Leisingera sp. NJS204: one gene and its partner. The protein of the gene in region 1 interacts with the protein of each later gene in a pairwise test. Links are inferred from orthologs where the notes say so. Each region holds a gene or a part of one and is shown in the gene's direction. Other genes may lie near its edges.

The links.
Region 2: the proteins of ETW24_RS19590 (region 1) and trkA interact in binary tests that used the Escherichia coli proteins (3 or more experiments, as listed by UniProt). The link is inferred for Leisingera sp. NJS204 from one-to-one orthologs.

What each region holds. Positions count from the first base shown.
Region 1 is NZ_CP035417.1:4,025,068-4,028,325, forward strand. The notes cover bases 107-3,046. They hold ETW24_RS19590 (PTS sugar transporter subunit IIA), read left to right. Parts: upstream 107-1,314; coding sequence 1,315-1,779; downstream 1,780-3,046. Other genes in these bases: lptB (LPS export ABC transporter ATP-binding protein), read left to right, coding at 107-427; hpf (ribosome hibernation-promoting factor, HPF/YfiA family), read left to right, coding at 698-1,258; ETW24_RS19595 (sulfotransferase family 2 domain-containing protein), read right to left, coding at 2,010-3,046. In the rest of the region: more of lptB, read left to right, coding at 1-106; more of ETW24_RS19595, read right to left, coding at 3,047-3,258. UniProt on the Escherichia coli protein: Seems to have a role in regulating nitrogen assimilation.
Region 2 is NZ_CP035417.1:1,868,415-1,871,731, forward strand. The notes cover bases 150-3,148. They hold trkA (Trk system potassium transporter TrkA), read left to right. Parts: upstream 150-960; coding sequence 961-2,337; downstream 2,338-3,148. Other genes in these bases: ETW24_RS09205 (hypothetical protein), read right to left, coding at 380-826; ETW24_RS09215 (TrkH family potassium uptake protein), read left to right, coding at 2,339-3,148. Also shown: more of ETW24_RS09215, read left to right, coding at 3,149-3,317. UniProt on the Escherichia coli protein: Part of the constitutive potassium transport systems TrkG and TrkH. May regulate the transport activity of TrkG and TrkH systems. Binds to NAD(+) and NADH.

The sequences.
Region 1 (3,258 bases):
TGCCGTTCTGGATATCTCTCAAAAACACGAACACAAACGCCGCGAGCGGCTGGAAGAACTGCTGTCGGATTTCTCGATCGAACACCTGCGCCGCGCACCCGCGTTGGCGCTGTCAGGCGGTGAACGGCGCCGGGTTGAGATTGCCCGCTGCCTTGCCGCAGATCCGAAATACCTGCTGCTTGACGAACCCTTTGCCGGCGTTGACCCGATCTCGGTCGGCGATATCCGCCACCTGGTTTCCGACCTCAAGAAACGCGGTATCGGCGTGCTGATCACCGACCACAACGTGCGCGAGACCCTGGAGATCGTGGACCGGGCCTATATCCTGCATGACGGCCAGGTGCTGATGTCCGGCAGCCCCGAAGAAGTGGTTGAAAACGAAAACGTCCGCCGGGTTTACCTCGGCGACAACTTCCGCATTTCCTGACTTCCGCAGTCAAAGCCGGACAACCGAAAATATGCCTGAAACCCGTGTTTCTTTTTCCGGGTTATCCATTGACTCTCCCGCTGTCTTGCCGTCGAATTGACCCATGGCATACGCGCAGACCGATGCAATCCGCTTAGCAGCCTTGGCGACAAGGCCCGGACGGATGCAACCGGATGCCTGGCCTGCCCCCCGGTTCCGGACCTGACGTGACAGCGCCAAGGATTGCCTTGGCGGCGGGTTTGGGCCGCAATAATTCGTAAAGGAGATCACATGCGTTACAAAATAAGCGGTAAACAGATCGACATCGGCGAAGCTCTGCAAACCCATGTGCAGAACGAGCTGGGTTCGGCCGTTCAGAAATATGCAGAACGGCCAACCGACGCGACAGTGGTCTTTTCCCGTTCGGCGCATGAATATGTGTGTGAAGCCACCGTCCATCTGTCGACCGGGCTGAGCGCTCAGGCCAAGGCGCACGAAACCGAAATCTACGCCGCATTCGACTCTTGCTGCGAAAAAATGGAAAAACAGCTGCGCCGTTACAAGCGCCGCCTGAAAGACCACCACAAGGATCGCAGCGAACCGGTTGAACATTTGGGCGCCAATTCGTATATCCTCGCCTCTGAGGAAGCGGAAACAACCGAACCGGACTCGCTGCAGCCGATCATCGTCGCCGAAATGGAGACTCGCATACCGTCCCTGTCTGTCGGGGAAGCGGTAATGCAGATGGAAATTGCAGGCGCACCGGTTCTGGTCTTCCGCAAAGAAGGCAAAGACGGGTTGAATGTGGTCTACCGCCGCGAAGACGGCAACATCGGCTGGATCGATCCGTAATCACATCTAAGGCATCGGCGCCCCTCCACAACGGGGCGCCGGAACGGAGCAGACATATGCAGATTTCCAGCATCCTCAAGCCAGAGGCCGTCCGGGTGATCGGTGCGGCCTCAAGCAAGAAGCGCTTGTTCCAGGAAATTGCAGACATTGCTCAATTTGCATACGGGCTGGACGCCCAGGCGACGGTCGAGGCTTTGCTGGACCGCGAAAGCCTAGGCCCTACCGGGGTTGGCCATGGCGTCGCCCTGCCGCATGCCAGGCTGGACACGGTCAGCGAAGTCCGCGGCATCTTCCTGATCCTGGAGAAGCCGTTGGACTTCGGAGCGGTGGACCGCCAGCCAGTGGATATTGCCTTTGCCCTGTTTGCTCCGGAAGATGCCGGCGTCGAGCATTTGAAAGCACTGGCGCTGGTGTCACGCACCCTGCGCGAACAAAGCTTCTGCACAAAACTGCGCGCCAACCACGACCCGGCAACGCTTTATACCATCCTGACAGAAGATCAGTCCGTCCAAGCGGCCTGATCTCCGGGCTGCGTCTGCCCGTATCTGAATTTCCCGGTTTTTCTGCGCACTTGCTTGCGGCCAGGAATTGCTATTGCGCCGCTTCTTTCCCGCAAGCTCTCTCGTCCGTCATCAGCCGCCATCCGGCGGAGCTTTTTCAGTCCGGCAAGGCCCAAGACCGCCCCGGAGGTTTACCTCAGCTAAATCTGCGGCGGACACGGTAACATCGCGCCTGCATTCATGCTGCCGGATCAGCCTGCACGCCAGGGACCAAAGCCAAACGCCAGATAGTCGCGCTGGTAAACGGAGGCGATCAGCGCCTCCAGATCCGCGTCGTAAATATCATCCAATGCAAAGGGCACCTGCGGCGCAGCGGCCGGCACCGGTCCCGGCTCCATCCGACCCTGCCTGCGAGCCAGTGCAGGCAGATCCTCACTCATCTCCGTCTCGCGGATCAGAAGGTCCGGCGGCCCGAGTTCAGCAAACCCGGCCAGCACCTGGCTTTGGCTGACCCATTCCGCGTCCGCCCGGATCGACGTCTGCCCGGACAGATTGGCCCGGACAAAATTCAGAAAACCGGCGAAAGCGTCCCGGTGCTGCGCTCGGGTATACCCGTCGTCCGGCCCTTCCTCCGGCAAAACCAGCCCGAACTGCCGCCGCAACGTATTGCGGATGGCCCGGAAGCTGCCCTCGCCGGCATTCAGGATCCGGTGGCAGAACACCGCATGGGCCCGCGCCGCAGGGTGGCGCAGCACGGTAAAGCTGCGGAACCCCTTATTGCCGCGTTTCCACTGGCGCAGCTGTTTCTGGTTCATGCCCTGGATCAACCCGTCTGGCGCCACCTGATCCAGCCCGGCCATCCATTGCACGACTTCGCGCTCCGGTCCGCCCTTGAGCGGCAAATATAACAGCGGCGTCACCACCCCCGCCACATACCCAGGCACCGCCGGGCCGCGGCGCGGCTCGAAATTCGGGGTGCGGGTCAAGTTGAAGCGGTCCATGCCCGACAGTGCCTCTTGCATTACGTCAGGGTTTGCCACCTTAGCCAGAACCGGCGCCGGGTTCTGCCGCTTGAGGCTCTCATCCAGCGCCTCAAGCCGCTGGGACACTCCCAGCCAGCGTGCCAGCCCGTTCATCACCTCAACGCTTTGCAGATCCTCATAGGCCACATAGAACGCCGTCTGACCCAGCGACTGCAGCCGGTTCAGCAGCGTGACCTGGAAATCTTGCAACGCTTCTACATGGGCGGAAAATTCCGCTGCATCAAACCGCGCTTTGGCGTCCTTGCGGCGCTTTACATCGGTCAGCTTCCACTGCCCGGTTGCCTTGGCAATCTTCCAGGACACATAACTGTCCAGCGGGTTGCGGGTCAGGATGATCTTGGCACAGCGCGGATCCTCCAGCATCAGGTCCAGCACCCGCGGATCATGGTCATGGAAATAGCGGCAACCGCCCAGCGCGCTTGGGTCAGCCTTGATCTGCTGGATCAGCCGGGCTGGA
Region 2 (3,317 bases), 2.2 Mb from region 1 along the record:
CCGCCACCGCCACCGCCGGAACCACCGCCGCCGCCGCCGGAACCTCCGCCACCGCCGCCTTGATAGGCAGGTTCAGGCGCTTCTTCTGCCGGGATGACCGGTGCCCTGGGAGCCGCTGCAGGTGCCGGCCGCGTTGCTGGCGCGCTGTATGTTGCAGATGCCGGCGCTGGGGCTGCCGCCGGTGGCGGGGCAATCGGTGCCACGGGTTCGCAGGCGGCTGTCACAGCTGCAAGAGGCAGCGCGGCAAACAGGAAATGTATCCGCATCGGGTACCTTTCTTTATGAAATACTGGTCAACAAACAATCCGGCGCCAGCTTACTTGAACCGGTGGCGCAATTCAAAGTTAGCCTGCCGCGCATTTTCGGCAAGGGAGTGCGCCTAGCCGCCGGTGCGGATGCTGACGCTGCCATCCTTGTTGCGCTGCGCGCAGGATGCTTCGCTCAGCGGGGCCAGCTGCGGTCCGGCTACGGCGGCGGGGTTGCGCCGGGTGCAGCGTTTCAGCGCGATCTGCTGGTAGCCCTTGGATGCCATGCAGGATTTCTCCAGCCGCAGGCGCAGGGGTCTGTTCACATCCACCGTGTAGATGCCACCGTTCACCCAGTAACCGGGCCGGTAATAACAGCTGCCGCCGGAACAGACTTTGCGGCCGGGGTGGAAAACCGGGGGATGCTGGCGGATTTCATTGGCGACGGGCGCATCCCGCAGCGATTGTGCCGCACAGCCAAGCTCATCACTTTGCAGGCGCGAGACTTCTGCCCCCTGCCTGTAATAAACAGGAAGCGGTCCGCAGGCCGCCGTGCCAAGCAGCAGGACCAAGGCCGCCATGATCGTTCGATCCTTGCACATACGCAAAGAATGACTGCAATCAGAGCAAGTTACAATTAAATTGACCGTGAAAGCGGCTTCTGTCATTCACATCGGGCGAAACTCCGCCCGAAATTCCGCCAAGGGACACGCAAATGAAGGTCATTATCTGCGGCGCGGGCCAGGTTGGCTGGCAGATCGCCCGGCACCTGTCCGGCGAGCACAACGATGTGACGGTTGTCGACAACAACCCGGAACTGGTGCGGCGGGCAACCGATACGCTGGACGTGCAGGGGATCCATGGTTTTGCCTCCTATCCGGATGTGCTGGACCGGGCCGGGGCGCGGGATGCCGACATGATCATTGCGGCCACCCATTCTGACGAGGTCAACATGGTGACCTGCCAGGTGGCGCATTCAGTCTTCAAGGTTCAGCGCAAGATTGCCCGCCTGCGGGCCAAAAGCTATCTGACCGCAATCTATTCCGACCTTTATCAGCGCGAGCATTTGCCGATCGACGTGGTGATCAGCCCCGAGCGGGAAGTGGCGGCAGCAGCGATGCAGCGGCTGTCGGCGCCGGCAGCGTTTGACACCGAGACCTTCATGGGCGGCAAGGCGCAGCTTCTGGGGATCCAGATCGACGCCGATTGCCCGGTGGTGAATACACCGCTGCGGCAGCTGACCGAATTGTTTTCGACGCTGCGCGCGATTGTGGTCGGGGTGCGGCGCGACGGCACGTTGTTTGCGCCGGAACCGGGCGACCAGCTGTTTGTCGGCGACAGCTGCTATGTGTTCAGCCACGCCGATGATGTGCCCCGCACCATCGAAGTGTTCGGCAAGCAGGAAACACGCCAGGACCGGGTGGTTGTGGTCGGCGGCGGCAACGTCGGCCTGGAAGTGGCCAAGGCGCTGGAGGCAAGCACAACACGGATCCGGGCCAAGATGATCGAACGCGACCGTACCTGTGCTGAACGGGCGGCGGAAACGCTGGAACGCACGATTGTGCTGAACGGCGACGGTCTGGACCGGGCGCTGATGATCGAGGCGGGCATCGACAAAGCGGATGCGATGCTGGCGGTGACCGATGACGACAAGACCAACATTCTGGCCGCGGTGCGCGCCAAGGTTGAAGGCTGCCCGCTGGCCATTGCGCTGATCAATGACCCGACCCTGGTGCCGCTGCTGCCGCATCTGGGCATCGACGCCTATATCAACCCGCGCTCCACCACCGTCAGCTCGATCCTGCGCCACATCCGCTATGGCCGGGTGCGGCAGGTCTACTCATTGGGGGATGCCGAGGCTGAAATGATCGAGGCCGAGGTTTTGTCGACCTCGCCGATTGCCGGCCAGATGATCCGCGAGACGGATTTCCCCGAAGGCGTTCTGGTCGGCGGCGTTCTGAAGAACGGCGAGATGCTGCGCCCTTCCGGTCAGATGCGGATCGAGGCGGGCGATGTGATCGCGCTGTTCGCCATGGCGGCGGACGTGCCTGAGGTCGAGCGCCTGCTGCAGGTTTCGATCGACTATTTCTAGGATGCGCCGCCCGGTCAAAGCTCCCATTGGCGTGCTGCGCCTGCCGCTGTTCCTGCTGATCTGGGGCATTGCCTCGCTGGCGATGTGGCTGCCTGCTGTGCATGCGCTGGTGCTGGACGATCATCACACCTCGCGCAGTTTTTTCTATGCCGGCGTTGCCGGGCTGATCCTTGTGGTGCTGATCGGCCTGTCGATGGGCAACCGGGTGCCGCGCTACGGGATGCCGGGGCAATTGCTGTCGCTGCTGGCGACGTTCACCGTACTGCCGCTGTTCCTGGCGGTGCCGGTTCAGGATGCGCTGGTCAGCACCCGGTATCTGAATGCCTATTTCGATATGGTCAGCGCCATCACCACCACCGGCGCCGATGTCTGGGGAGATCCGGACCGGCTGCCGCCCAGCGTGCATCTGTGGCGGGCGATTGTCGGTTGGCTGGGCGGTCTGTTGATGTGGGTGGCCGCCTCGGCGGTGCTGGCGCCGATGTCCCTGGGCGGGTTTGAGGTCACTGCCAAAGGCGAGCCTGGCGGCGGCACGGCCGCCCCTCTGCATATGGAGAGGGCAGATCCCCGCCGACAGCTGGTGCTGGTGACGCGTACCCTGGCGCCGGTTTATGCCGGGCTGACCCTTGTGCTATGGCTGTTGCTGATGATCACAGGCGAACAGGCCTTGGCAGGTCTAAGCCATGCGATGTCGGTGATGGCGACCTCGGGCATATCGGCCATCGGCGGGGTGGAAAATGCCGCCAGCGGCCTGGCGGGCGAGATGGTGATGTTCCTGTTCATGTTCTTTGCGCTGTCGCGGCTGACTTTTTCCAGCGACACGGTCACCGCGGGGCAGGGGCGGCTGGACAAGGATCCGGAATTCCGCACCGGGCTGCTGATCGTTTTCGGGGTGCCGCTGCTGCTGTTCCTGCGCCACTGGTTGGCCGCCTATGAAGTGGATGCCGGTGAAGATCTGCCGCAAGCCCTGCACGCGCTTTGGG